One region of the Neobacillus sp. Soil_C_43 genome, then DNA from elsewhere that is predicted to be linked to it. Evidence: a T-box and tRNA genes for the amino acid it is inferred to sense, from the RefSeq annotation. Region 1 holds a T-box; the other regions hold tRNA genes.
What was found. A T-box is a leader RNA that pairs with one kind of tRNA and senses whether it is charged. The one in region 1 lies ahead of argS (arginine--tRNA ligase), so its partner is inferred to be a tRNA-Arg.
Positions count from the first base shown of each region.

Region 2: it has a tRNA-Arg gene. The T-box ahead of argS (arginine--tRNA ligase) is inferred to sense a tRNA for this amino acid. The anticodon was not compared.
Region 3: it has a tRNA-Arg gene. The T-box ahead of argS (arginine--tRNA ligase) is inferred to sense a tRNA for this amino acid. The anticodon was not compared.
Region 4: it has a tRNA-Arg gene. The T-box ahead of argS (arginine--tRNA ligase) is inferred to sense a tRNA for this amino acid. The anticodon was not compared.

Region 1 covers NZ_JBDGJV010000030.1:6,132-13,516, reverse strand. Annotated here, with positions in the region: gene AC3A54_RS24660 (hypothetical protein) at 1-304, opposite strand, end outside; gene AC3A54_RS24655 (APC family permease) at 515-2,341, opposite strand; gene AC3A54_RS24650 (methylated-DNA--[protein]-cysteine S-methyltransferase) at 2,571-3,065, opposite strand; gene AC3A54_RS24645 (DinB family protein) at 3,554-4,021, opposite strand; gene argS (arginine--tRNA ligase) at 4,091-5,785, opposite strand; T-box leader at 6,024-6,236, opposite strand; gene AC3A54_RS24635 (alpha/beta-type small acid-soluble spore protein) at 6,340-6,597, shown strand; gene AC3A54_RS24630 (hypothetical protein) at 6,707-6,955, shown strand; gene AC3A54_RS24625 (TetR/AcrR family transcriptional regulator) at 7,155-7,385, opposite strand, start outside.
Region 2 covers NZ_JBDGJV010000009.1:148,680-156,064, reverse strand. Annotated here, with positions in the region: gene mutL (DNA mismatch repair endonuclease MutL) at 1-1,214, opposite strand, end outside; gene mutS (DNA mismatch repair protein MutS) at 1,234-3,837, opposite strand; gene AC3A54_RS13800 (YwaF family protein) at 4,037-4,780, shown strand; tRNA gene AC3A54_RS13795 (tRNA-Arg) at 5,014-5,087, shown strand; gene AC3A54_RS13790 (tautomerase family protein) at 5,201-5,395, opposite strand; gene AC3A54_RS13785 (2-keto-4-pentenoate hydratase) at 5,411-6,184, opposite strand; gene AC3A54_RS13780 (alpha/beta hydrolase) at 6,238-6,882, opposite strand; gene AC3A54_RS13775 (AI-2E family transporter) at 7,158-7,385, opposite strand, start outside.
Region 3 covers NZ_JBDGJV010000008.1:141,600-148,984, reverse strand. Annotated here, with positions in the region: gene AC3A54_RS12775 (sugar-binding transcriptional regulator) at 1-176, opposite strand, end outside; gene AC3A54_RS12770 (glutaredoxin family protein) at 311-568, opposite strand; gene rpoN (RNA polymerase factor sigma-54) at 641-1,963, opposite strand; gene AC3A54_RS12760 (peptidoglycan recognition protein family protein) at 2,096-3,055, opposite strand; tRNA gene AC3A54_RS12755 (tRNA-Arg) at 3,268-3,339, opposite strand; gene clpP (ATP-dependent Clp endopeptidase proteolytic subunit ClpP) at 3,546-4,151, shown strand; gene AC3A54_RS12745 (HPr family phosphocarrier protein) at 4,430-4,687, opposite strand; gene whiA (DNA-binding protein WhiA) at 4,745-5,695, opposite strand; gene AC3A54_RS12735 (gluconeogenesis factor YvcK family protein) at 5,948-6,934, opposite strand; gene rapZ (RNase adapter RapZ) at 6,931-7,385, opposite strand, start outside.
Region 4 covers NZ_JBDGJV010000001.1:705,161-712,545, forward strand. Annotated here, with positions in the region: gene tig (trigger factor) at 1-363, opposite strand, end outside; gene AC3A54_RS03705 (tetratricopeptide repeat protein) at 531-1,556, opposite strand; tRNA gene AC3A54_RS03710 (tRNA-Arg) at 1,676-1,752, opposite strand; gene AC3A54_RS03715 (hypothetical protein) at 1,918-2,454, opposite strand; gene AC3A54_RS03720 (metallophosphoesterase family protein) at 2,704-3,222, opposite strand; gene AC3A54_RS03725 (XTP/dITP diphosphatase) at 3,219-3,830, opposite strand; gene rph (ribonuclease PH) at 3,844-4,599, opposite strand; gene AC3A54_RS03735 (GerMN domain-containing protein) at 4,720-5,766, opposite strand; gene racE (glutamate racemase) at 5,917-6,711, opposite strand; gene AC3A54_RS03745 (MarR family winged helix-turn-helix transcriptional regulator) at 6,728-7,177, opposite strand; gene AC3A54_RS03750 (PAS domain-containing sensor histidine kinase) at 7,330-7,385, opposite strand, start outside.

The DNA.
Region 1 (7,385 bases):
AAAACTTCGCTTGGGCCCAGGCATCGAGCTTTTTAACATGTTTTTTCCCAATCGTAAATCCATATAAAATCAGTAAAACAATAATTAAGGTAAACAAATCAATTTTTTTAGTCGCAATAAAGTTAACAATCCCCATTAATACCTGTGGAATCACGCCGGTTAACGCAAAGAGAACCGTAGCAACCTTAAACCAAAAGTTCGATTTCAACCCATATCTTGCATAGAGTAAGAAAAAGGTAGAAGACCACGCCAACACTTCAAGAATAACCAAGATCATCCACTTGTTCTCCACCAAAAAATTCAAAGTCCCTCTCCACCTTCTTTTATTTTTTGGCTCTGTTAAACTTGCCTGTTGATTTCCGCTCCAGGCACTTCGCTTTCCGTGGGTGTTTCGGCGAGCCTCCTCGGCGCTTGCGCCTGCGGGGTCTCCCCTGAACCATACTCCCACAGGAGTCTTCGTGCATTCCGCTCCAATCAACAGGGTGTAACAATCAACACTGTTCTTTAACACAGCCTATTTTTTAAAATGAAATGGCAAGGTGGCCACAATCACTCTCTTTTTAAAAATGAGGTAGGTACGGATTAATAAGCTTGATTGATTATGCAATATGTTATGCCAGCTTTTCTTGGTAATGAATTGCGGGATCAGCACCGTTACTCGGTAATTGTTTTCACTTGCCTTATGTTCCACCGTATCAATAAACTTCGATAATGGCTGTAACACACTGCGATAATGTGATTGCAGTGTCACCAGCCGTACATCAGGCTGCCATTGCTGCCATTTTTCCTCAAATCGTTTTTCATCTTCACGATCAAAGGAAATATACACAGCAAAAATTTGATCAGTAATTGACTTGGCGTAGTTAATTGAATTGGCAACGACCTTCGTAATCCCTGCGACAGGCACGATGATGACGTTACCTGAAATGTTATAATCACAATCCCCCGGTTGAATTCTTAATTGTTCTCCTACCGCTTCATAGTGATTTTTAATTCTTAGGAAACCTATGACAATCAACGGCAAAAAAATGATAACAAACCAGACTTGACTTAATTTCGTTACGAAGAAAATGATTAAAACTGTTAAAGTGATAAGAGCTCCAATTAAATTAGATGTCAATTTTGCTAACCAGCCTGATGGTTTTTCCCTGAGCCACTTTAAAATCATTCCAGTTTGCGACAAGGTGAATGGAATAAATACCCCAACCGCATAGAGTGGAATAAGGCTCTCCGTTTTCCCCTGGAAAGCAATAATGAGCAGGATAGAAGCAATTCCTAAAGAAACGATCCCATTTGAGTAACCGAGACGATCCCCCCTAATGGTAAACATCCTTGGCATATACTTATCCTTTGCCATGCTAAACGCTAGTAATGGAAAAGCAGAGTAACCGGTATTGGCCGCAAGCACCAATATCAAAGCAGTTGTACCCTGGACTAAAAAGTAAAGGTAGTTTCGCCCAAACGTTTCTTTGGCAATTTGGGAAACGACTGTTTCATCATGCTTCGGCGATATTCCGTAATAATAAGCCAGAAAAGTGATTCCCGAAAACAGAATCGCTAAAAGTGTTCCCATTAGGACTAATGTTTTGGCCGCATTCTTTGGAGCAGGGTCCTTAAAATTTGGAATGGCATTGGAGATAGCTTCCACACCCGTTAAGGCAGAGCAGCCCGAAGCAAATGCTCGGAGCAACAGGAATAAGGTAATCCCTTGAACCGGTGCCCCAATCGCCGCATGCTGAGCTGTTGGAGACACGTCGCCAGTCATTATTTTATAAAGTCCAACTCCAATTAAAATAAAGAGAGCAACAACAAACAAATAAACTGGATAGGCTAAAATCGATGCTGACTCCGTTAACCCTCTCAGGTTAAGAATGGTAATGAAAACAACCAAGATACACGCAATTAGCACTGTATGGGTATGCAGGGCAGGAAACGCCGAAGTAATCGCGTCCGTTCCTGCGGATACACTAACAGCCACGGTTAATATGTAATCAACTAGCAAGGAGCCTCCAGCAATTAATCCCGCTTTCTCACCAATATTTTCTTTTGATACAAGATAGGCTCCGCCACCCTGTGGGTAGGAATAGATAATTTGTCGATAAGATAAGATGAGTGCAGCTAAAAGAAACAAGACGCCCACCGCAATAGGAATCGAGTACCAATAAGCGATCACGCTAATGGTTGCCAGTACAATTAATATCTGTTCAGTCCCGTATGCTACAGACGAAAGAGCATCTGAGGACAAAATAGCTAAAGCCTTAAATACATTTAATTTTTGTTCACCTAATGCCGTTGACTTTAACGGCCGGCCAATTAACAGCCTCTTAAAAGAAGAGAGCACGTGATTCACCCACCACATTCAAAGTAGAATTACCGATTGATTTTATCACAAGATAACAGCGAAGTTGAAGTGTTTTCTTTTTGACAAAAGGAACTATTCCAATCAACCATCATCCCTTTTCTAGTTTAGAGTACCCGTTTTTAGCGCCATTAACCCGTTTTGGCCATTCTCCGCATAAGAAAAGCATGAAGAAATTAATCTTCATGCTTAGCGTACGATTACGTAAATCCTATTGGGGGATGAGGCAGCCTTCAATCTCTAACAACATTTTTTTAATAGGCGTATTCGTCCCTGCATACCCTACCAGACTTCCGCTTTTTCCAATCACACGATGACAGGGAATAAAAATGGGCAGCTGGTTCGCTCGATTGGCTTGTCCAACCGCTCTAACTGCTTTCGGATTTCCAATCATTTCTGCTACTTCTGCATAGCTCTTTACTTCACCATAAGGTATAGATTGAAGTGCCTGCCAAACCTGCCTTCGAAAATCTGTCCCCTCTATGGATAGCGGCAGGTCAAAATCCTTCCTTTTTCCGTTGAAGTATTCGTCCAACTGACGAATCGCTTCGCTACATAGTGCCTGGTCTTCAACCATGTCCGGATGATCGTTCAAAAACTTTTCCCAATCCTCCTCAAATAGTTCCACTCGCTTAATCCCATCCGTATCTGCAATCACTCTTATTTTTCCAAATGGAGACGGATACTCGGCATAACCTAATGTCATGGTGTTCACTGCCTCTCTTATTACGTTACTCTCATTATATCAGAAATGCGCAAGCGCCTTGGTCAGCTCCGATCAAGAATACTAGTCGATGGGTTAGCGGAAAGCTAACAGAGACCTAGTGGCACTTAAGCGTACAAAAGTTCTTAGGCCTTAGTAGCAGGCAACCTTGCCCTTGGGCATTAAAAAGTTCCCCCTATTTACCGGTCGTGCTCTTTTTCTCTTGCCTCGGGCATTAGAAACTTCTTCTATTTACCAGTCGTGCTCTTTTTCCCTTGCCACGGGCATTAGAAACTTCCCCTATTTACCGGTCGCGCTCTTTTTCTCTTGCCACGGGCATTAGAAATCTCCCCTATTTACCGGCGGGCTTCTTTCCATTGAATCGGGACATAAAATACCACACATCAAGGACTTTGGCTGTATCAAATCTTAAACATTCTTATCACTTAAAGAAAGCTCGCCAATTGGCGAGCCCCCAAATTATTCCTTATTTACTTTACCTCGACAGCTTTAATTAGACGCTTCATTGCTTGCATCTGGCCCAAGTGAAGGGTTTCATGAAAAATAGCAAAATTGGTTAGCTCGCCAAAAGTTTCTTGACCAAGGAATGGCGTTTTTAGCTTGGCATCAAAACTTTCTACTGGAATTTCTTTGATTCTACCCAGTTGTTCTTTTAACTGCTCTACCAACACCTGTACGGACGGAACTTCTCCCTGCCAATCAGCCGGTTTCGTCCCCTTTCCAAATAACTCCAAATAGGCAGCTGGTAAGTTGGTTGATTTCTTCGGAAAGCCAAACATAAATTGTTCTGCCACTGTTAATACATGACCAATATGCCAGTGTAGGGTGTTGTTAAAGCCCTCTGGCTGGATATCCAGAATACTCTCTTCCAGCGCTTCTACATTCTTAACAAATTGTCCCCTTGCAACCTCATAGCTTTTAAATAACAATTCACTCATTCCATTGCCCTCCCTTTTTTTCATAGCTCTATTTTATAATGTTATTAGGAAAATCGCTAAATAAAGCTCTTACATTTCCTCAGGCGCTTCTATTCCTAATAAGCGTAGGCCCTCTTTTAGAACAACTGTTACCGCAAAGACTAGGGCTAAACGAGACTGTTTAGTTGGATTCTCTTCTAAAATTTTTACTTCTGCATAATACTTGTTAAAGGCTTGGGCAAGGTCAACACTATATTTCGCTACTTGTGATGGATCAAAATTCTCACAGGCCCTTTTAATCGCTGGTGCAAATTCCATTAGCAGGCTTGTCACCTTCCATTCCTTCTCCCAGGAATAATCATATGCCAGAGAATCCGTTTTAGAATAGCCGTTTCCTTTTCTTAGTATGGAGCACGCTCGAGCATACGTATATTGTAGATAAGGTCCTGTCTCCCCTTCAAATCGAAGCATTTCCTCGAGCGAAAACTCTATATCATTCATTCGGTTATTCTTTAGGTCATGAAAGATAACAGCTCCAACTCCAACTTGTTTGGCTACCTCATCTTTGTTCCCGAGGTTTGGATTTTTCTCCTCAATATTATGTCTTGCCATTGCAATCGATTCATTTAGGACTTCCTCTAGCAAAACAACCTTCCCTTTACGAGTGGACATCTTCTTGCCGTCTTTCAGCATCATCCCAAATGGAACATGGACCATTTTCCCTGCCCATTCATAACCCATTTTACCTAACACAGCTATCAACTGTTTAAAATGAAGACTTTGTTCATGTCCTACGACATAAAGAGATTGGACAAAGTTGTAGTTTTCTTTACGATAGAGAGCCGCTGCTAAGTCCCGCGTTGCATAAAGTGTTGCCCCATCGGATTTTTTAATTAAGCACGGTGGCAGTTGCTCCTCCGTTAGTTCAACCACCTGAGCTTGATCAGATTCCACTAATAACTGTTTCTCCTCTAGGAGCTTTACAATGCGATCCATTTTATCATTATAAAAAGCTTCTCCCGCAAACGAATCGAACTGGACGTTCATCAACTCATATATCCTTGAGAACTCCTTTAAAGACTCGTCTCGGAACCATTGCCAAAGCATTAATGCCTCTTCGTCTCCGTCTTCAAGCCGCTTAAACCAGCTGCGTCCCTGGTCTTCCAATGCGGGATTTTTTTCTGCTTCCGCATGGAACTGAATATACAGTTGAAGCAGCTCTTTAATAGGGTTCTGTTTGACCTTTTCGGCATCTCCCCACAGCTGATAAGCGGTAATTAATTTTCCGAATTGTGTACCCCAGTCCCCCAGATGGTTGATCTTAATCGGTTGATACCCGCATTTTTCAACAATATGAGCGAGAGCATTGCCGATTACCGTTGAACGTAAATGCCCCATTGAAAACGGCTTAGCGATATTGGGTGATGACATATCAATCGTGATTGTGCCCCCGTCGCCGAAATTCTGTGAAGCAAAATTTTCTTCTTGAGCGAGGACTTCCTTCACTAGTTTTTCAGAAACAAGCTTTTTATTTAAAAAGATATTTAAGTAGGCACCCACTACTTCTACGTTTTCAAAGGTGGCAGATTGTATTTTTCCACTTAAGTCCTGTGCAATGGCATTAGGCGCCTTTCTTTTTAGCTTGGCTAGTGTGAAGCATGGGAAGGCAAGATCGCCATGGGATGTGTTTTTAGGTTTTTCAATCATGAGTTCTAGTTCGGTTAATGAAATTTCTTTATCGAGCAGTTCGTGAAGAATGGACGCAAGCTCTTTTTTAAAATTCATTCTGAAGACCTCCTAATTTATCTTTTGCTCTGTAAACTGGTCTGTTGATTTCCGCTCCAGGCGCGAGCGGTTCGTGGGTGTTTCGGCGAGCCTCCTCGGCGCTTGCGCCTGCGGGGTCTCCCCTGAACCATACTCCCACAGGAGTCTTCGCGCCTTCCGCTCCAATCAACAGGGTATAGAATCAACAATGCTCTTTAAAACAACTTATCGTTAAATAACAAAAAACCCCCGTCTCTATAAAAGAGACGAGAGTTGAATTTCCCGCGGTACCACTCTAATTGTTCGTAATGAACCAGCTTTCCCTTGGTAACGGAGAATTCTCCGGCGAACCCTACTCCATTCGGGTCCACATCTCAAAAGTGCGCTTCGTTATCTATTCCGTATCAGGCTTCCACCATCCCTGATTCGCTGCAACATCCTAGGTAACTACTCTCTTTTTCATTGACTTTTCCGACTTTATTATCAGTTATTATACTGGAAGGAAAAGGATTTATCCACTCATTACTGATTATTTTTTTTAATAAGGAAATTCTATACCTAAAGGAGGGATTTACTTGGCTAGAAGAAGAAATAAAATACTTGTTCCTGAGGCACGGAGCGGCTTAGATGCCCTTAAGGCAAAAGTCGTTCAATCACAAAGCCCGGAGGAGGCGAAGTTTGAAGCGGCCGAAGAGATGGGCGTTCCTTTACAAAGAGGCTACAACGGCAAGCTCACCTCTGAACAGGCAGGAAAAGTAGGCGGAAGGCTTGGCGGCAGCATGGTCCGCGAACTTGTAAAAATGGCACAGGAAAACCTAACGAAAAAACAGTAAATGTGTCTAAGGGGGTCAGACCCCATTTTTGGTCTGACCTCCCTATTTTTGAAAAAAAGTTTGACAATTCTGTGACAATTGATAGAATATTCTTAACAAGGAGTTGATAATGATGCGTGAAATACATTTAAAAAGCATTTTTACTTTTAAGAGAACCGCTATTTTCGGGAGTATGTTAGGCATTATTCTTATATTGTTCGGACAATTTGTAAACGGTTCCAATAGTGCTTATCTTTTAACTGCGCTTGGATTTGGTATCCTCTTAGGCTCTGTAGTCAATTACCTGTTTGGAACCTTTTTAAGTTTAATGGAAGAATACATTGCCAACAGCAAAGTGGCACCTAGTAAGATAAAGTGATAAGAAAAGCGGAAGCACCTTGATCAGCGCCCCGACAGGCAAATGTTCTTCTGCAAAAAAAGTCACTCTTTGACTTTTATTGCAGAAGGTTATTTGACCTGAGGGGCAAGGCGCTGGAGCTGGACAATTCTCGAAGTCATTTAATACTTTCTTTTAATCAAAAAAGACTTGTGCAGGTTGGATGCACAAGTCTTTTTTTCTATATGGTTAGTCCTTTTAAAAAGAATACCTTAATCACTTCCGCTATTTGCTCGGAGCTTAGCGGTTCATGATGTCGCTCCCAATCGGAAACAAGAGCGATGTACATTTTTAACAGAAGGAAGCTCGTTAACTCGATGTTTGTTGAAGGTATAGATCCTTTTGCAATGGCAACCTCAATTTTCTCCTTTAAGTAGGTGATAATCTCATTTTCCACATGCTGTAGCATCTC
Region 2 (7,385 bases), on a different contig from region 1:
GATTCCCAACCTAATGATTCACCAATTCTTTCAGTATGGATCGGTTCTTTAGTAAAATCACTTGCTTCCATCGGCTGTGACACAGTGACCCTTTCAACTGGAGCACTCCATTGCTTTTGAACATTCTTAGGTTCACTTTCGGGTATTGTTCCTTCATCCAACACGAAAGCCGTTTGCTCAGACTTCTGTACTTCTTTCTTAACAGGCGTGTAGGCTGTTGGAATTAATATCTTAGATTTGAACGCCTCTTTAATCATTGATGTTACAAGTTCATTTAACTCCGCTTCCTTACTTATGCGGACCTCCATTTTTGAAGGATGAACATTCACATCTACAAGCAATGGGTCCATCTCTATGTTCAATAGGACAATCGGAAATCGTCCAATCGGAAGTAGGGTATGATAGCCCTCCTGAATGGCTTTCGCCAATGGATAGTTTTTAATAAACCGTCCATTAATCATCGTTGAGATATAATTTCTCGATGCCCTTGTAACCTCCGGCATCGAAGCAAATCCACTAATTTTGTAATCGAGTGAAGTACCTGAAATAGGAACTAACTGCTTAGCAATGGCTAATCCATAAATGGACGCCAGCACTTGACGAACATCACCGTTTCCATTCGTTTGCAACAGTTTCCTTTCGTTATGAATCAAACGGAAGGCTACCTCCGGATGAGAAAGAGCAAGACGGTTGACAACATCTGTAATATTACCGAGCTCTGTATGAATGGTCTTCATATATTTAAGCCGTGCAGGTGTATTGAAAAATAAATCGGTAATGATGAGGTCCGTTCCCCGTCTACTCGACGTTTTTTCAAACACTTCAACCTTGCCGCCTTCAATAACTACTCGGTTTCCGGCACCTTCACCAGTCGAGGTCTTCATTTCAAGCCGTGAAACGGAAGCGATACTTGGCAAAGCTTCCCCACGGAATCCAAGCGTACGGATACGAAATAGATCATTTTCATTTTTAATTTTACTGGTGGCATGACGTTGAAAAGCAATTAATACGTCCTCTTCATCAATCCCATGACCATTATCAGTAATTCGAATCTTTGCCAGTCCTGCTTCTTCAACCTCAATTTCAATCACAGTACTTCCGGCATCAATCGCATTTTCAACAAGCTCTTTTACAACAGAGGCGGGGCGTTCGACTACTTCTCCCGCCGCAATCTTATTGGATAGGGCATCATCTAATTGAATAATCTTCCCCATACAGTTCGCCTCCTTTTCTTTAGCCTTTTAATTTTTTCTGCAAATCGTACAGCATGTTAATGGCCTGTAACGGTGTCACATCTAACAAATCTAATTCTTTTATTTTATCCAATACTCGTTTTTCTTTTGGTGAAGGTTCATGCTTCTTCGTCTCTTTTGGTTCGTCAAAGAATGAAAGCTGTGCAGGCTTCTCTGCCTGTCTTTCTTCTATTAAAGCTGGTTTTTTAGCTGGGACAGCCGGAACATCAGACTGCTCAAGAGCTGATAAGATTTCGTTTGCCCGGTTGATTAGTTCTGCAGGGAGTTCTGCCAGCTGTGCCACATGAATTCCGTAACTCTTATCTGCCGGACCTTCTTTAATTTTATGAAGGAAAACAACCTTGCCATTATGTTCAATCGCACTAACGTGAATATTCTTTAGTTTTGTCAGCTCTTCTTCAAGTACGGTTAACTCATGATAGTGGGTTGAAAATAAAGTTTTGGCACCAATCCGCTCATGAATGTATTCAATAATCGCCTGTGCTAACGCCATACCATCGTAAGTAGAGGTTCCACGGCCGATTTCATCAAATAAAATTAAGCTATTTTGTGTGGCGTTCGCTATCGCATTTTTTGCCTCAAGCATTTCCACCATGAAGGTACTCTGACCGGAAATTAAATCATCGGCTGCACCAATACGAGTGAATACCTGATCAAAAATCGGCAGTACCGCTTGGGAAGCCGGAACATAGCAGCCGATTTGCGCTAAAATGGCGGTCAGGGCAATTTGCCGCATGTACGTACTTTTACCAGACATATTTGGACCTGTGATTAACAATACTTCACGGTCGCTATCCATATTGCAATCATTTGGCACATACTCCTGGGCGTTTAATACCTTCTCAACCACTGGATGACGTCCTTCTTTAATCACGACACGGCGCTCGGTCGAAAACTCTGGTTTCACATATCGGCGCTCTTCACTAACCTGAGCAAAGCACTGGAGAACATCTAATTCACTAACGATCTTCGCTAAAGCTTGTAAACGAGGAATTTGGTCCTTCACAATCTCACGAATTTCAGTAAACAATTCATATTCCAGCTCACCGCATTTTTCTTCTGCCTGTAAAATTAACGCTTCTTTCACTTTTAATTCCGGGGTAATAAATCGTTCCGCATTCGTTAGCGTTTGCTTCCGCTCATACTGCCCTTCTTTTAAAAGATGCAGGTTTGCTCGTGTGACTTCAATATAATAGCCAAACACCCGGTTATAGCCAACCTTCAACGATTTAATACCTGTTTTATCCCGTTCCTCACGTTCTAACTGAGCAATCCAGGTCTTACCGTTCCTGCTGGCATATCGATATTGATCTAGCTGCTCATTATATCCATCCGAAATCATATTTCCTTCTTTTAAAGAAAGAGGCGGATTTTCAACAATGGCTCGCTCTAATAAATCTGATACCTCTTCACAAGGATCAAGCCTTTCTGCCAACTGATTTACCTGTTCGTCCTGCATCGCTTGAAGGGTTTGTTTTAAGTTAGGCACCTGCATTAAAGAACGCTTCAACTGCACCAAATCACGGGCATTGACATTACCAAAGGCTACTCGTCCGGCTAGACGTTCCAAATCATAGACTTCCTTTAATTTCTCACGAAGTTCTTGACGTTCAAAATAGTGGTTCATTAGAACTTCAACAATGGTTTGACGCTGTTTTATTCCATCCTGGTCAATTAACGGCCGGTCAATCCAGTGCTTTAACATCCTACCACCCATAGCCGTCATGGTTTCATCGAGTAACCATAATAAGGAACCTTTTTTCCCCTTAGAACGAATCGTTTCCGTTAATTCAAGGTTTCGCTTTGAATAGTAATCAATTTTCATAAATTGATGAGTTTGATAGGTAGTGACTGGCTGAAGATGGTCAAGGCTTCTTTTTTGGGAACGGTATAAATAGTTAAATAGCCTAGCCGCTGTTTGCTTTAATTTGTCTTGATTTAAATCCTCAAGAAGCTGAGAAAAAGTCATATCTATCGAACTATTATCCTCAAAAGAAATAGCCATCACATCACGCTCACGCATTTTCTTTTGCAGATCTCCATCAAAGCTACTTGATACGACTACTTCTTTGGCACTTAAAACCGCCAATTCGTTTAGAACTTCTTCAAAATAATTAGTAAGCAGGGTCACTCGGCTTTCACCAGTTGAGATGTCGTTATAAGCAAAGCCGTAGGTTTGATCGTCAAATGCAGTAATAGAGGCAATATAGTTATTTTCTTTATCATTCAACCCCTTGCCATCCATTACAGTACCTGGGGTAATTAACTGAACGACTTCACGTCGGACCATCCCTTTGGTTAGTTTTGCGTCTTCCATTTGCTCACATATTGCTACTTTATAGCCTTTTGAAATAAGCTGTTCAATATAGTTGGGAGCCGCATGGTATGGGACACCACACATTGGGATTCGATCTTCACTGCCGCCATCGCGACTCGTTAATGTAATCTCTAATTCCTGTGATGCCTTAATGGCATCCTCAAAAAACATTTCGTAAAAATCGCCTAAGCGAAAAAATAAAAAGGCATCTTGATAATCTGCCTTAACGGTTAAATATTGCTGTATCATCGGCGTATAAGCAGCCATAATGACCTCCACGGTTAAATTCATTTCGATTTCTTTCGACATATTATTATATCACATACCGGGAGTGTCAGGCACTCGTTGAATATTTGCCAAATTAATAGATAGTAGTACCAATTTCCATAAATTTAATTTACCATGTCCTGTTTTTCGACGATTTCCGAAATCCAACCATGATAAAATCTGAATAAGGGACGGTGGGATGATGGAATGGTTTGGCCGCAGCAATAAAAACTATGACTTTGAAATGTTTTCGACTAGTCATTTTATCGTACTAGCTATTTTAATCATTGGTTCAGTATGTATGTTTCTTTTTAGAGATTCTCTTAATAATAAGAAATTGCGGCAGACTGAAATTGTTTTGGCTATCACATTAATAATAATGGAAGCCACTTATCATTTTTGGATGATTATAAATGGTAGCTGGGATGTCAGTCATGCCATACCTCTTGAGTTGTGTAGCATCAGCTTGATGTTAACCATCGTATTACTGCTTACACGGTTAAAAATAATCTATGAAATTTTACTATTTACTGCCTTACTAGGGGCGTCACAGGCATTACTTACACCATTATTAAATTATGACTTTCCACATTTTCGTTTCTTTCATTTCTTTTATACGCATTTAATGATTATTTGGGTGCCTTTATATTTCACCTGGGTACTAAGGTATCGCCCGACGATCTGGTCAGTGGTAAAACTGTTTGTGTTCCTAAATGTGTTGCTACCTATTATTATGTTTATTAATAAGATCGTTGGCGGGAATTATATGTTCCTAAGCCATAAACCAGAGAGTGCTAGCTTGCTAGATGTGCTTGGACCATACCCTTGGTATATCTTATCGTTAGAGGGTTTGTTGATATCGCTAAGTTTAATCGTTTGGGTTATTTTCCGCGAAAAGGCTGTCAAACAACCAGAAGTGGACAGAGACCTCTCCATTCACTAACGTATGTATTGACCTTTTTTGATTAAATGAGTATAATAAATTACGTTGCTATTAAGAGTTCTTACACTTAATATGTTATAAGTCCCAATAGCTCAGTAGGATAGAGCACGATCGAATACGCTTCTTGATTCTTCATCAGCGTACTGATCGAGCCACTTCTTGATTAATCTTTCTGAGATCAGGACGACAGTTACTATTTGTGAGTAGCTAACATTTTTATTTTTACTTACCTTGTCCCAATAGCTCAGCAGGATAGAGCAACAGTTTCCTAAACTGTAGGTCGGAGGTTCGAATCCTCTTTGGGACGTACAAAAGCCAGAAAACGCTGATTCTGACGCTATTTAACCGTACATTTATGTCGGTTGATGTATAGCGGAGAATCAGCGTTTTTTTGCTTCAACCCTTTATAAAAAATGGTCCTTACATTATCTTGTTATTACTGATTGGCGAGCCGGCTACACCCCAATTTTCACTTGGCACGTCATGTAATAATACTCTGATTGTTTCAGGTGAATTACCTAACACCCGGCTAACTGCTGCTGTAATCTCTGAAATCAATTGCTGTTTTACTTCTTTCGATCTCCCCTCAAGCAAGTGTACCTGTACAATTGGCATTTCCAAACCTCCCGATTATGAAATGACGGTCAAATCCATTTTACCCAATTCATCAAATTCAACCTCAATGGAATCTCCACTAAAAACATGAATGGCTTCGGTAATTCCACCGGTTAGTACAATCATCCCAGGTTCAATACAAAGCCCAGAGGAGTCTAACATTTTGACCAATTCAACCACCGAACGAACAGGATTTCCCATAACAGCTGAACCTTTTCCTTCTTGAACTACTTTACCATTCAACTTCATTCGAACCTGTGCTTTTTCCCATTGAAACTTATTTGGTACATATATTTGTTCCGAAAGAAAAAATTTTGTACTGGATGCATTATCTGCAACCACATCAATAAGGTTAAATGAAAAATTCTTATAACGGCTGTCAATGATCTCTAATGCTGGCATTATACCTTCAGTAGCTTGCCAAACCTCTTGCTCAGTAACATTATTTCCTTTTAGTTTTTTATTCATTAAGAACGCAAATTCTGGTTCCACCCGCGGATGAATCAAACCGTCCAAAGAAAGTTCCTGATTGGACATCTCCATTGACTTAAGCAATCTTCCGTAAATAGGTTGATTGACTCCTACCGATTGTTGCTTCGCGAAACTTGTTAGCCCCATTTTCCAGCCAACAAATTGATCACCATTTTGTAATTCTTTTTCCGTGTTAATTTCTTGAATTTTATAAGCATCCTCAATTGTTATATTGGGATACCCAGTTGTTATTTTACTCATTTCTACAGCACTTTTTTGATGACTGTAAATTTCTTTAGCAATGACATGTAAATCCATGTTCTCATTCCCCGTTTTTTTCATTGAATTTCCATATCTAAACTCCGGATGACTTATCTTCGTAAATCATTTATAATCCAAGCTTGAAAATCCTGAAGATTTTTTTCGGATACAGTGTGCCCTTCTGGATAAGATTTAAAGTTCACAGGAACCCCAAGCTCAGTAAAACAATCGACATTTTCTTTCCCCCACTCATATGGCAGAACCTGATCATATTCCCCGTGTGATATAAACACTGATAAATGTTTCCCTGGATTTATCCTGTATTCTTCCTTTACAAATTGAGGAATATAACCACTTAGCGCTACTACACCCTTAATCTTGATTCCAAGGGTGAGAGCTAATGTCATGGAAACTATGGCTCCTTGGCTGAAGCCCAACAAGTATAATTGCTCTGGGTCTAATTCATAATTTATTGATGCATAATCAATAAATTTAGCGAGCTTTTTGATTCCTTCATCGAAATCTTCTCGATGTGGTTTTCCATAGCCCTGGATTGTAAAATAGGCAAATCCCGGACCTTGTGTCAAATGTCCCCTTACACTAAAAATAAAGAAGGAATCCTCCAGTCCATTAACAAGTGAAAGCATATTTTGTTCATTGCTTCCTATGCCATGCATAACAAACAATGCGGGATACTTTTTCCCAGGAATTATATTCTTAGGACGGCGAAATTCATAAATCATTTCCGTTTCCATTTGCAAACCCCCTATTATATAACATGAGTTGTAAAATGTCTTTTTGATGTTTTGTTATATGAATTTTTGTTCTCTTATAAAATACCAAATGTGAATATGGATTGTCAAAGACTTTTTTGTTAATACGAAATAAAGTTCACTATTAGAAAACTATAAGAATAAGGAGAATTTCCAATCATTTCTTTTAATATACGTCTTGTACTTTCTGCCTCTTTGGAACGTAAAAAAGCCTTGAAAATTCAAGGCTTTTTTCTTTTGGAAATATAATCTGAGTTTTAAACAAAGGGTCCTTCACCTGTAAAAGTCGCTGCTTTCCTCGCTCTTAAAAATCTGACTAAGTTCAAGATAATGACTTTACAAACAGCATAGGTTGGAACAGCCAACACCATTCCAAGTACCCCAGCAAGATTGCCTGCTGCCAAAAGAATAATGATAATAGTAGCCGGGTGTGTATCCAATGATTTACCTAAAATCATCGGAGACAGGAAATTCCCTTCTATTTG
Region 3 (7,385 bases), on a different contig from region 1:
TTCAGGAATTCAACTTCACCACGAAGGACTCGTTCGGTTAATTCTAAGCTAACGGCTAAACTTCTTCTACCTACTGGCTGCATAAAACCTATGTATCGTAGGATAGAATAACGTTTCTGCAGGACTTGAAGAAGATCGGGTACTAATTTTTTTTGGATATCGATAAATGACTGCATGATGTTCATGCTCCTTTTATTCTATGTAGTTGGTCATTAAATGTCCACCATAGACATATTGTGTCCCACCTACTCTAAAAAAAATCACCCCTACTACGTTTTTCATTGTAACAGGAGTGAAAACCTATTTCAACTTATAAAATCGCCTTTTTTTCATGTAAACGATTTCTTATGTCAAATTTGTTAACGAAGCCATATCCTGCCTCTACTCCGTCAATGAGAACCACTGGAATCATCAGTCCATAACGTTCCGTTAATTCATCACTTGTTTCAATATCAATTTCTTCGAGGTGAAAATTCCATTCCTCTTTTAATTCAAGGAGAGTGTCCTTCGCTTTATCACATAATGGACAGCTTTTTCTTGTATATAGTGTAATCGTAGTTTGTGACATTAGTCGATTCCTTTCCATCTTGTGGTTCTAGCCTTATAAAAATACCAATGTTTAAAGCTGAAATCCACTATATTACTTAAACCTTTTTCTTTTTGAGGAAGATTGAATCCCTAATTGTTCGCGATACTTAGCAATGGTCCGTCTGGATACCACGATTCCATTGTTCTCCTTTAAAAGACCAACAATATCTTGGTCAGAAAGTGGCTTTTCTTTATTCTCTTGTTCTATTAAATTACTAATCTCATTCTTCACCTGTGTTGATGAAGTACTTTCATCATCTGCAACAGTTTGTATGGTACTAGTAAAGAAGGATTTTAAGGGAAAGGTCCCTAACGGGGTTTGGATATATTTTTCCCTTACTGCCCGACTAACGGTCGATTCATGAATATCAAGCTCGGTGGCAATTTCCTTCATTGTCATCGGTTCTAAATATTTCATCCCTTTAAGTAGGCATACGGTTTGTTTTTCAACGATTTTCGCGATGACTCTTGTTAGTGTCTCTCTCCGTTGTTCAATGGCCTTTAAAATCCACTGATAATCCTGAACCTTATCTTGGAGAAATTTGCTGACCTGCTGATCCTGATCTTTAAATTTTTTGAAATACGATTCATTAAAGCTAATCCTCGGCAGAGAGTCATCAAACATACGCACCTCAAGTCCGTCTGTCGTTCGTTCCACAATGGCATCTGGAATAATATATGATGATGTTTCTTCTCTTAGAAAAGCCCCTGGTTTTGGATTAAGGAGCTGAACCTGATCGAATAGATCTTGAATCTCCTTTAGTGATACCTGAAGCTCCTTAGAAATTTGTCTCCATTTCTTTTCAGCGAAAGGGACAAAATGGTTTGTAATGATGGTTTGGGCCAGTTCGTTATTTGGATTTTGATAATATAGTTGCATCAACAGACACTCTTGCAGGTTTCTTGCACCAATTCCTGCCGGTTCCAATGTTTGAATGACAGCGAGACATTCTTCAACTAGTTCCTCTTCTACAAGTAAGCTTTCTGCAATTTCATTTAGCTCACCTGTAAAGTAACCGTTTTCATCCAAATGTAGAATGAGGTGTCGTATTACTTTTAGTTGATCTGTTGAAAGGGTGGTTATTTTTAATTGAGAGAGTAAGTGTTCTTCAAGAGAAAATGGTTTTTCGGCAATTTGCTCAATCCAATTCTTTTCCTCTTTTTGATGTTTCCGTCGATTGCGATCAATCAGGGGATTCATTGGCTTGACCGTGCCGCTTTCGAGTTGCATCAAGGGATTTTCAAGGACCTTATCTTCTAAAAAGGTAGTTAGCTCCTGAGCCGAATACTGTAGTAAGGCAATTGCCTGGGATAATTCCTGTGTCATTGCCAACTTTAACGTTTGCTGCTGCCATAAACCCGCTTTCAAGTTCATTCCGATCCCCCCATGGTACCTATTTTACACGATAGGGGGGTGTTCGGGTAATGTAAATTTTAGAATAGCGTAAGCGGTGTAATTAGCCAATAAAAATGAAAGCCCCTCTCTCTTGAGAAGGGCTTTCATTTTTTAAAACATAACTGACCAGGTTTTGGGACCAACAATCCCGTCCGCTGCTAAACCGTTTCTTTGCTGAAATGCTTTTACCGCTTCTTCGGTTTTTCGTCCAAAGATTCCGTCAGTAACTACCCCTACTTTCGCTTGAACAAGCTTTACATTTTTTGAATCACTGGAACCTCTTTTTATAAGGTGACCAGGATAAGCATGCTTATTTACCTTGCCTACTTCTTCTAGTTTAATTTTTGTTTTTGGACCCACAATCCCATCTACTGCTAATCCATGACGGGATTGAAAGGATTTCACTGCTCGGAGTGTTTCTTCTCCAAAATCACCGTCAGCCCCGAATCTCGGAAGCTTCTCATCAGCTTTAAGAAGGTACTCTTGTAGGATTCTTACATCAGAGCCTTTATCGCCTAATCTTAATATATTGGGGTGTGAGGTCTGTCCATTCATAGGAACGGATGCAACTAGGGTTGGATGAATTGAATTATAATTCATAACCCGTCTAATAAACTCGCCTTTGTCAATTGATGTTCCAGGACAAGTTTTACTTGCATGCTCTCGGTGAAACATTATTTTAGCCCCGCATTGAGTAACAAGAAAATGTTGTAGCTTTAACATAGAATTAAGCTGTGCTCCTTCCAACTTGTCATGACCTACGTCAAAGTTACCTAACATTTCTGTCATAAATGCCCCTGTATTGTAACCAACAATACCTGCCGGCGTTTGGTTAAAATCTCTCCCGGTGACAAATAATCCATCTGGCATGAGGGTGACATGTTGTCCTATGTCATTCCATCCACGAGTGTCGACATGATAATTCCTCATCGCTCGTTGTAATTCAAGATGGTTCTTTCCGTTGAAGTCACTATGATCAGGTTCCCAAGTATGGTGTACCTGAGAATAATTGTACTTCTTCCCTACTAACCTTTGAATTAACTGGTCAACAGTTATAATCTCAAATGCCATTGTTTATCCTCTCCTTTAATAAAAACTTATGCCAGGCAACGTGGATTCGTGTGGGCTTTGCCTCTTTCTATGAATCCTCATTGTCTTGGCGTGTCTTTATAATCAACAATGGCACTTACAATAGTTAGTGGTATCATTCATGGTATTTTTGAAAAAAGGTAAAAAAAATACTATTACGTTTTATAAACGTAATAGTACCAAGAACTTAATGACGCCCTCGGCAGGAATCGAACCCACATCTCAAGAACCGGAATCTTACGTGCTATCCGTTGCACCACGAGGGCAGATATGTTAGCGACTTACATATTATATGCCATTACTATGCAATTTGCAAGTAGGGATTGGGTTTAAAAATATGTGAAGTGGGTATGATGAATTAGGGAAAGCTGTCGAACAAATTTAAGTCAAACCGTTTGACCTTTATTGACCATCCAGTGTATGATAACAATACATAATATTTTTACCTTTCTATTCAAAAGGAGGAAGAAACATGAATTTAATCCCTACAGTAATTGAACAAACAAACCGTGGCGAAAGAGCATATGACATTTACTCTCGCCTACTAAAAGACCGGATTATTATGCTTGGAAGCGCAATCGATGATCATGTAGCTAACAGCATTGTTGCCCAATTATTATTCCTTGAAGCTGAAAATCCTGAAAAGGATATTACTCTTTATATCAACAGCCCAGGCGGAAGCATCACATCTGGAATGGCTATTTATGACACAATGCAATATATTAAAGCAGATGTTTCAACAGTATGTATCGGAATGGCTGCCTCTATGGGTGCATTCCTTCTTGCTGCAGGTGCGAAAGGCAAACGTTTTGCCCTTCCAAATGCTGAAGTCATGATTCACCAGCCACTTGGTGGTGCTCAAGGTCAGGCTACTGAAATTGAAATCGCAGCGAAGCGTATCCTTTTCCTTCGTGAAAAATTAAATGGCATTTTAGCAGATCGTACTGGTCAACCTCTTGAAGTGATTCAAAAAGATACAGACCGCGATAACTTCATGACTGCTGAAAGAGCAAAAGAATACGGTCTAATCGACAGCATCATTTCTCGTAAGCCAACTGATTCTGCAGAAAAGAAATAATAACTTAAGCAATCGGCGAACGCCGGTTGCTTTTTATTTATAGGCTGTGTTAAAGAACATTATTGATTTTATACCCTGTTGATTGGAGCGGAAGGCACGAAGACTCCTGTGGGAGTATGGTTCAGGGGAGACCCCGCAGGCGCAAGCGCCGAGGAGGCTCGCCGAAACACCCACGGAAAGCGAAGTGCCTGGAGCGGAAGTCAACAGGCAAGTTTAACAAAGCCTACAACTAAAAAAAGGGTTCAGACTCAGATAACCAGAGTCGAACCCTTTTTAATTTATTGTTCTTTTTGGATAAAATCAGTTAAAGAGTGGATCGCATTTTCTTCATCATCGCCATCTGCAATAATATTTATCACAACACCTGAGCCAACAGCAAGGCTCATTAATCCCATAATACTCTTGGCGTTAACCTTCTTACCATCTTTCTCTAAAAAAATATCTGCTGAAAAACGGTTTGCTTCTTGCACAAAAAGTGCTGCTGGTCGTGCTTGAAGACCAGTCTTCAATTTAACTTCTACTTCTTTTGCCAACATCGCGCATTTCCTCCTCGTGTCCATTCTCTATATTCATAAAACAATTTCAACCAGTTACTAATCCCTTGAAGCAATTTCTCCCATCCGTAGCTTTTCGGCAATTTCATCAATCTTTCTTAGGCGATGATTAATGCCTGATTTACTGATGGTCCCACCAGACACCATTTCTCCTAATTCCTTCAAAGTTACATCCGTATATTGCATACGGAGCTCCGCAATTTCCCTTAGTTTATCGGGTAGAATTTGAAGACCGACTGTTTGATTAATGAAGCGGATATTCTCCACCTGCCTGATCGAGGCACCAATCGTTTTATTCAGATTGGCAGTTTCACAGTTAACAAGGCGATTGACCGAATTCCGCATATCTCTTACGATTCTTACATCTTCAAAGCGCAGCAAGGCGTTATGAGCACCAATAATATTTAAAAACTCGGTAATTTTCTCCGCCTCTTTTAAATACGTAATATAGCCTTTTTTACGCTCAAGCGTTTTGCTGTTAAGACCAAATATATTCATCAATTCACATAAAGAGTCGTTGTGCTCTTTATAAAGTGAAAAAATTTCCAAATGATAAGAAGATGTTTCTGGGTTATTGACCGATCCACCTGCCAGAAATGCTCCGCGTAAATAAGAACGCTTACAACACTTCTTCTTTATGAGGTCCGGTGAAATATCATGTATAATGGTAAATCCTTCCCCGAGTATTTTGGTATCTTCGAGAATTTCCCTCGCCTGTTCTGACAGGCGCACAATATACACATTGTTCTTTTTTAGCCTCATTTTCTTTCGAACAAGCAGCTCCACCTGTACTTGGTAGCTCTTTTTTAATAAAGTATAAATCCTTCTAGCAATTGCAGCATTTTCGGTTTGAATATCAACAACTAACTTCCTATTTGAAAAGGAAAGGGAACCGTTCATGCGGATCAATGCTGATAGCTCAGATTGAATGCAGCATGTTTTCACTTCCAGGTTAGTTAATTCTTTTTTCGTCTCCGAAGCGAAAGACATCCCCTCACCCCCTAAAACCTCATAATGATCTTGTTTCTTAATAATAGTCTATATTAAACGTGACTGTTGATTTCCACTCCAGGCACTTCGCTTTCCGTGGGCGTTTCGGCGAGCCTCCTCGGCGCTAGCGCCTGCGGGGTCTCCCCTGAACCGTACTCCCACAGGAGTCTTCGTGCCTTCCGCTCCAATCAACTGGGTATAAAAAAATAACACTGTTCTTAAACATATCCTACTTTTAAAACCTACAAGTATTTACGCTTCAAAACGCTTTTTGGTTTCATCTAATAACAAATTATATAAAATTTTTGCTACCTTTTTTGGATCATGTCTTAAAGCACCATTCTCCTGGTAAGCAATATCGGCATGCACCACTTCAAGACCCAACTCATAAAGCCTAGGCAAATCATATTCCACAGGGTTCGCCAATTCTTCATTGTAACGAAGCTGAATATCCTTTGGCACTTCTTCATTGTTAACTAAAATGGTATTCATAAACGCACAGCTCATATGGTCATAAATCGCCTTTACATGATCGCTCGCTGTATAATCGTGTGTTTCCCCTGCTTGTGTCATTAGATTACATATATACACCTTTTTAGCATGGGAACGACATACTTCATCCCCTAAACGCGGGACTAACAAATTAGGTAGAATACTGGTATACAGGCTTCCAGGACCAATAATAATTAAGTCCGCCTGACGAATCGCTTGGATCGTCTCAGGTAATGGGCGGATATTTTTTTTAGATGTTAAAAAGACTCTCTTAATTTTCTTGCCGGAATAAGGGATCTTTGATTCGCCCGAAACAATCGCACCGTCCTCCATCTCAGCGTGCAAAACCACGCTTTGGTTGGCCGCAGGCAGCACCTTCCCACGAACGTTTAGAATCTTACTCATCTCCTGAATGGCGTGAACAAAATTTCCGGTAATCGAAGTCATCGCAGCCAAGATTAAATTTCCTAATGAATGGCCGGAAAGTTCATTTGACGTTTTAAACCGATGTTGAAACATTTCCTCCACAAGCGGTTCTACATCAGATAGTGATGCTAGCACATTGCGAATATCTCCTGGAGGAGGAATATGGAGGTCATCGCGCAAGCGTCCTGAGCTGCCTCCGTCATCCGCGACTGTCACTATGGCGGTAATGTCCACAGGATACTGTTTTAACCCTCGTAGCAAAACTGGTAATCCTGTTCCTCCGCCAATAACGACAATTCGAGGCTGTCCGTAATTACTCATGTTGTTTTATCCTTTCTCCTCTCAATGTCACGGTGGGAAACAATCGTCTTATAATCCTTTTTGAAAAATTCACCAATATATTCAGCTAGCGCAACCGAACGATGCTGCCCGCCTGTACAGCCGATGGCAATCACCAGTTGTGCTTTACCCTCCCTTTTATAATGCGGAAGCATGAAGGTGAGTAAGTCAGTGACTTTTTCTAAGAATTTATGCGTTTCGTTCCATTTTAAAACATAGCTAGAAACCTCATCGTCCAGCCCTGTTTTTGGCCTCATATGCTCGATATAGTGTGGATTCGGTAAGAAGCGCACATCAAAAACAAGATCAGCATCAATTGGAATCCCATGTTTAAATCCAAACGACATGACATTGACAGTAAAGATTAGTTGTCTATTAGCCGTAAATTCGGTTAATATTTTTTCTCGTAACTCACGCGGTTTCATCTGAGAAG
Region 4 (7,385 bases), on a different contig from region 1:
GTATTCGCCTAATTTCACTTCAGGCTTTACTGTAACAGTTGCCTTGAAGATAAGCTCTTTGCCTTTTTCCATTTGCTCGATATCGATTTCAGGACGATCAACTGGCTCGATTCCAGTTTCATCGATTGCCTTTCCATATGCTTCTGGAAGAATGAAATCTAATGCATCTTGATATAGTGCTTCTACGCCAAAGCGCTTTTCAAACATTCCACGAGGCATTTTACCTTTACGGAAGCCTGGAACGCTTACTGTTTTAACAACCTTTTGGAATGCTGCGTCTAGACCTTTTGTTACCTCTTCAGCACTTACTTCAACTGTAAGGACACCTTGGTTTCCTTCTAATTTTTCCCATTTTACTGTCATACCTTTTTCCCTCCAACAAATCTATTCTCATATCATTCGTAACGAATTGAGTCGGAAATTGTCTTGTCCATCAAGCCAATCTTCCATTTTTAAATGTAAAATATAGTTTTTTACACAATGCAACCCCTACATTATAACACAGGATTGTTTTCTTTCAACAGCGAAGCCTATATATTAGGATAAGAAATTTTCTCAATTTCCTCTATTTGAACCCTCGCCTGCTCAATTTCTTCTATTGGAATTTGATAATCACTTGATAGCCTCTCGACTTTTCCATCCATCCCCAAATAATTTTCAGCTACTAAATGAAAGGCTGCCGCCCAAGCATCTGGTTTTTCCGGTTGGAAATCAAATGGATAAGTGATAAAAAAGGTTCGTTCTACCATCCCGATGGTGTGTTCAAATAGTATAGGATCATTGCTCTCTAACTGGGCTTCTAGTAGTTCCTTTACCCTTTTCATTTTCGGATGAACCCTTACTTCAGGTAGGTTGACTGGGTGGAAGCTTTGTTCACTCGTAAATTTCTTTATCACAAATTCTCTATCAATTTCTTGCTCTTTTAAAAGAGTTAATAGCATTGTTTTAAGAAACGGATGCCCAGTTTCTACTTTTAAATAATCAGCAATTTCATTTATATAGGGGCGAATGTTTTTTTCCGCTAAGCCTGAAATAAGAAGTAGCTGCTCGTTTAAGTTATTGATTTTTAATAGATTAAGCTCTTTTGCATTGGCTTCCTCGGACACGTTTTTCTCTTCTGGTGCCTGACGATTTTCCGCCATCCTTCGGCTGAATTGAAGGATGGTTAAGAAGTGATCATGTTTTTCTGGCGGAATTTCCTTTTCTTCAAAGAGAGCCTCAATAGTAGAGACAATCTCATGGTATTCATGCAACTGAATCAACACAGTCAAATACAAATCAACTAACTGAAAATAGTCACCAATTCCCTTAAGCAGCATCTCCTTCGCAAGTACATTGGCGTTCTTGAAAGAGCCTGCTTCAAAATAAGCGAGCACTAGCCCAATTAATATATTATCGTTATCCGGGTCAAGTTCTTTAGCTTCTTCTAAAAGAGTTATGGCTTCTTTAAATTTTTTCTTTTCAAGGCTTTCCAACCCTTTATCTGTTAACCTTTTTTCTAGTCCGGGAAAGTAAATGATATTATCTTTTCTTTTGGCTTGTTCCCGTTTTTTCATAGTATACCGTCCTTCAGATTATTGTTGGACATTAGTGTAGCATAATTACTAAACAAAAAAAACTCACCAGTGCTGGTGAGTTATATGATTGGTATGTAGTTTTACATCTTACAAGAAAATGGCGTCCCAGGAGAGATTCGAACTCCCGACCGTACGCTTAGAAGGCGTATGCTCTATCCGGCTGAGCTACTGGGACATATTAATTGTTCTTTAAGACAAGATTTATTATATTATCCTACTATCCAAAAGTCAACACACTTCTTTTTATTTTTACAATAAGCTATTTTCGCAAGGATTGTTGTTATTTTATACTTTTGTTTTCCATTGAAGTCGCACATCTATTAACAAGGTTTCGCTGTTTTTACCAACTCTGTCCAAAGTTGCTCTGCCTTCTGACAATGTTCACCTGTTTTCTGCCAACTCTATCCAAAGTTGCACTGCCTTCTGACAATGTTTCCCTGTTTTCCACCAACTCTGTCCAAAGTTGCTCTGCCTTCTGACAGTGTTTCCCTGTTTTCCGCCAACTCTGTCCAAAGTTGCTCTGCCTTCTGACAATGTTTCCCTGTTTTCCGCCAACTCTGTCCAAAGTTGCTCTGCCTTCTGACAGTGTTTCCCTGTTTTCTGCCAACTCTGTCCAAAGTTGCTCTGCCTTCTGACAGTGTTTCCCTGTTTTCCGCCAACTCTGTCCAAAGTTGCTCTGCCTTCTGACAATGTTCACCTGTTTTCTGCCAACTCTGTCCAAAGTTGCCCTGCCTTCTGACAGTGTTTCCCTGTTTTCCCCCAACTCTGTCCAAAGTTGCTCTGCCTTCTGACAATGTTTCCCTGTTTTCTGCCAACTCTGTCCAAAGTTGCTCTGCTTTCTGACAATGTTCACCTGTTTTCTGCCAACTCTGTCCAAAGTTGCTCTGCCTTCTGACAATGTTCACCTGTTTTCTGCCAACTCTGTCCAAAGTTGCCCTGCCTTCTGACAATGTTCACCTGTTTTCTGCCAACTCTGTCCAAAGTTGCCCTGCCTTCTAACAGTGTTTCCCTGTTTTCCGCCAACTCAGTCCGAAAGTGCTTTAGAATCAGGAACCAAAATGTACAAAGAGCAACAAAGTTTAAAAAAAGAGCTTTTCAATAAAATAAATGGGGGAAAGGTTCCCCCTTATCTTCGTAGATTGAATTCACAAGCTAAATTTGTTAATTCCTGACCATTGACCTCGTAAACGGACATTTTCACTTTCTCATCCTTCAAATCCAGGATCACATAGGTTTTTTCCAACCGCTCACGAGGGAGGCGTATGCTTCCAGGATTTAAAAATAATGTTCCACCAATTTCTTCTGCACCTAATACATGGGAATGACCAAAACAGACGATGTCCGCATCCACTTCTTGTGCCTTGTATTTTAAACTCATCAATGAAGTTTTGACAGAGTATCGATGCCCATGTGTAACAAAAAATTTATGTCCAGCAGTCTCTAAGACCGTCTCTAACGGAAAGCCACCACCAAAATCACAATTTCCCATCACAGTTACATAGCCGGATATCGCCCGGTCATCAGGCATTAACTGTGAATCTCCGCAGTGAATCATAACATCTACGTCGCTTAAATGCCTTTCTCTAATGATTTCGAGCTCTTTAGTTAACCCGTGACTATCACTGACAATTAAAACCTTGCTCATGACTGTTCAGGGCTTTCTAATATAGAATCTAGCAATACATCGAGCTTTTTCAACGCATTTGCACGATGGCTGATTTTATTTTTCACATCAGCAGATAACTCGGCCATAGCAAGACCTTTCTCCGGCACATAAAACACCGGGTCATATCCAAACCCATTTACCCCTCTAGGTTCATTAAGTATACGACCTTCACAGGTGCCTGACACCATCATCGTTTTTTGACCTGGTACGGCAACAGCCAATGCACAGTAAAATCTGGCTGTCCTGGTTTCATCAGGGACATTTTTCAATTCAGCTAACACTTTTTCGGTATTGTTCTGATCATTCTTCGGTTCCCCTGCATAACGGGCAGAATAGATTCCCGGCCTTCCTTCAAGAGCATCAACAATTAAACCAGAATCATCACCAATGACCATTTTATTTAAGACTTTAGAGACTGCCTCGGCTTTTAAAATGGCGTTTTCTTCAAACGTAGTGCCGGTTTCTTCCACCTCTGGAATCTCTGGAAAATCTAGCAATGTTTTGACCTCAATACCTCTTGATGCAAAGATATGTTCAAATTCTCTGGCTTTCCCAGGGTTTTTAGTAGCAATAATAACTTCTTTCATCATGGTTCCCCTCTTATTTTTTTCTACGTGCTTCAATTTTCTTCGTAATGCTCTCACCCAAAGCAGCTTTTTGCTGTTCAAATAGCTCCATTAGCCCTTCCTGAGCCGCTGAAAGCAGTCCTTGAAGCTGTTCATAAGAGAACGTCGATTCCTCTCCCGTTCCCTGTAATTCTACAAATTCACCGGCTCCTGTCATGACAACATTCATATCGACCTCAGCTTTCGAATCTTCCGCGTAGTTTAAATCCAGCACAATTTGTTTATTTTGCAAGATTCCTACACTAGTTGCAGCTAAATAATCTGTAATTGGAAACTTTGAAAGTGACTTTTTCTCTGCCAGTTTGTTAAGAGCAATCGTCATCGCGACAAACGCACCAGTAATGGAGGCTGTACGTGTGCCTCCATCTGCTTGAATCACGTCACAATCTATCCAAACCGTTCTTTCTCCTAGAGCTGATAGATCTACAATCGCTCTCAGCGCACGGCCTATTAAGCGTTGAATCTCCATCGTACGGCCGGACACTTTTCCTTTTGATGATTCTCGAATGTTTCTAGTCTCTGTCGCTCTAGGAAGCATTGAGTACTCTGCGGTAATCCAGCCCTTTCCTTCCCCTCTCATAAAATGAGGGACTCTCTCTTCAATACTGGCTGTACAAATCACCTTTGTATTCCCAACAGAAATAAGGACAGAACCTTCAGGATGCATTAAATAATTGGTTTCAATATGTATTGGTCTTAGCTGTAATGGTTCTCTTCCATCCACTCGCACTTGTACTTCCTCCTTCATTTCGTAAAGCATTACTTCATGTTTATTATTCCAAATAAAGAAGAGGCGGCCTTCTAGCCAACCTCTTTCATTGTCACTATATAGTATAACAAAAAACTTTTTTTAAAAACTACCTGTGTTGACTTTTTCTGGTCGAGTTACTGGCTCAGTTAATTTTTTCCCTTTATCATTTTTTAACTCAGCTTTTCCTTTTACTTGAACAGCAACCTTCTCAACACCTGTTTGTTCCGTTAAGGAAAGAACCAGTGCATCTAGTAGATGTTGAGAGATGACCTTTTCTTCAAAGCTGCCATAAATATTCTCATTAAAGTTTAAGGTAACTTTTCCATCCTCGTATTTAGGAGCCTCAAGAAGCTTCACATCTGGCATAAATTCTGAAACAAGGTTTGATTTTTCACTAGGTCCTTTTATTAACTCATTCACCACTGCAACGATATTATTTGTCTCGCTCGCACTCACCCTGCGAGTAACTGGAACATAGTAGTAAGAGCCCTCTTCTCCACCAATATAATAGACGGTTACAGGCTTTGTATTCGTGATATCTACTACATCCGTTGTATCGTAGTTAATACCTGTTGCTCTTGAAAGATTTTCACTGATTGGTGTTCCATTTACAGGCATTTCCGTTAAGTCATGACCATTCATTTTAAGTTTGACTGATTTCACATTATCAAATTGAGTCAGTGTCCATGTTACGGACTGAAGAATTTTCATCTCATCCTTTGGCTGATAATTTTTAAATTCCTTCGAGAAATTGACTGTAGCGACACCTTCTTTATTAATATCAACAGAAAGCTCGGTATCCTCCGGTAGGACAGCTCTAAAATCATTAGGAAGCAGTTCGGAGACAGGTCCATTGGCCACTAGGTATTCTAATGCTTGTTTGGCTACGGAAGATGTTTTCGGCAAAGCTAAGGTCTGTGGTACCACATAGCCATTTTTATCAATTAAGTATAATTCTGTTTTTACGACATTTTCTGCATTTTCTTTTTTAGCTGCAGTTGTCTCTTTACTTGTCTTGTTTTGCACGACAGTTTTTGGTGGGTCGATTTTCTTTTGTGTTTCGGTCCCAAACAAGCCACAGCCAGAAAGTAGAACGGTTGAAGTAAGAACAGTTAAACCAATAATTTTTGCTTTATTATTAGACATCATAATTCCCCCCTAAGACAGTTTGTACTAACATGTATACGAGCCTTGTAAGAATTTAGACCGCCTTATGAAAGAAAAATAGAACTTTTCTATTAAAAAATTTTTTTACACAATAAAGAAGAGGCTGTCATTTTAGACAACCTCTTCTAATTAGAGTTTAATTTTATTAACAGGATTAATAGGCACTCCCAGCCATTGTGAAGCAATTTTCGAAAAAATCCTTCTTGATCCAGTCGTGTAAAACTCATGTTCAGGCTCTTCCTCACAGGTCTCTAGCAAACCATTATATTCGAGGATAGCACTGATTTCACGTGCCGTTTCATCACCAGAACTAATCACATTCACTTCAGTACCCATCGTCTTTTTAATGAGTGGTTCAAGTAATGGATAGTGCGTACAGCCTAAAATAAGCGTATCTAAGTTTTGCTGCAGCATGGGTTTTAACGACTCGTTCACAATTTTTTCAGCTATCGGGCCATCATATTCCCCACTCTCAACAAGCGGGACAAATTTCGGACACGCATGTCCCTTTACAAAAATCCGGCTATTCAGCGATTTCAACGCCTTTTCATATGCACCGCTCTTAACCGTTACTTCTGTACCAATCATTCCAACCCGATAATTCTTTGTTCGTTTAATTGCAGCACGTGCTCCTGGATTAATGACTCCGACTACAGGAATGGAAAGTTCCTTACGAATGTCTTCCAGAGCTGCAGCGGTTGCGGTATTACAAGCAATAACAAGCATTTTGATGTTTTTTTCTAATAAGAAACGGGTCATCTCCCATGTAAATCTCTTTACCTCTTTGGTTGTCCTTGGACCATAGGGGCAGCGTGCGGTATCACCTAAATAGATGATTTTTTCATTTGGAAGCTGCCTCATTACCTCTTTGGCAACGGTTAATCCTCCGACACCTGAATCAATGACACCTATTGGTTGCTTCAAACTTCTCGCCTCATTCTTAACGCATTTCTTGATGTAATTTCTTTAAACTCTGTTGAAGAAGAAGGATTTCTTCTGAAGTGAAATCAATTAAAATTTCCTCTAGATATACCTGACGTTTTTTAATCACCTCATCGATAATTCGCTTTCCTTCTTCTAATAAATGAATTCTAACCACGCGGCGGTCACTTGGGTCCTTTACTCGTTCCACAAGCAAATTCTTCTCCATGCGATCGACCAAATCCGTAGTTGTACTGCACGCCAAATACATTTTATTAGAAAGCTCACCGATGGTCATGTCACCGTCTTCAAAGAGCCATTGTAATGCAACAAATTGGGGCGGAGTAATTTTATAATTACCCAGCATTTCTCTTCCTTTTTGTTTGATAATACCGGAAATATACCTTAAATCCTTTTCAATGTTTGCTACTACGTCCCCATTCACCTTTTGTGAATTTTCGAGTTTCATCTATTTATACACTCCTATTAGTAGGCTTCTCCTCAAGACTTTTCATTAAAGCCCTTATGCCACGCTGAACGTCTCAAGCTTGTACTTATTTTCTACTTTTTTCGCAAAAAATTCAAGACTTAAGTAAGAAAAACGGATGCCGAGTTAGCATACTAGCTTTCTACAGGCAGAATAAGTTCAACCATTGTTCCCTTTTTATCACTCCAAA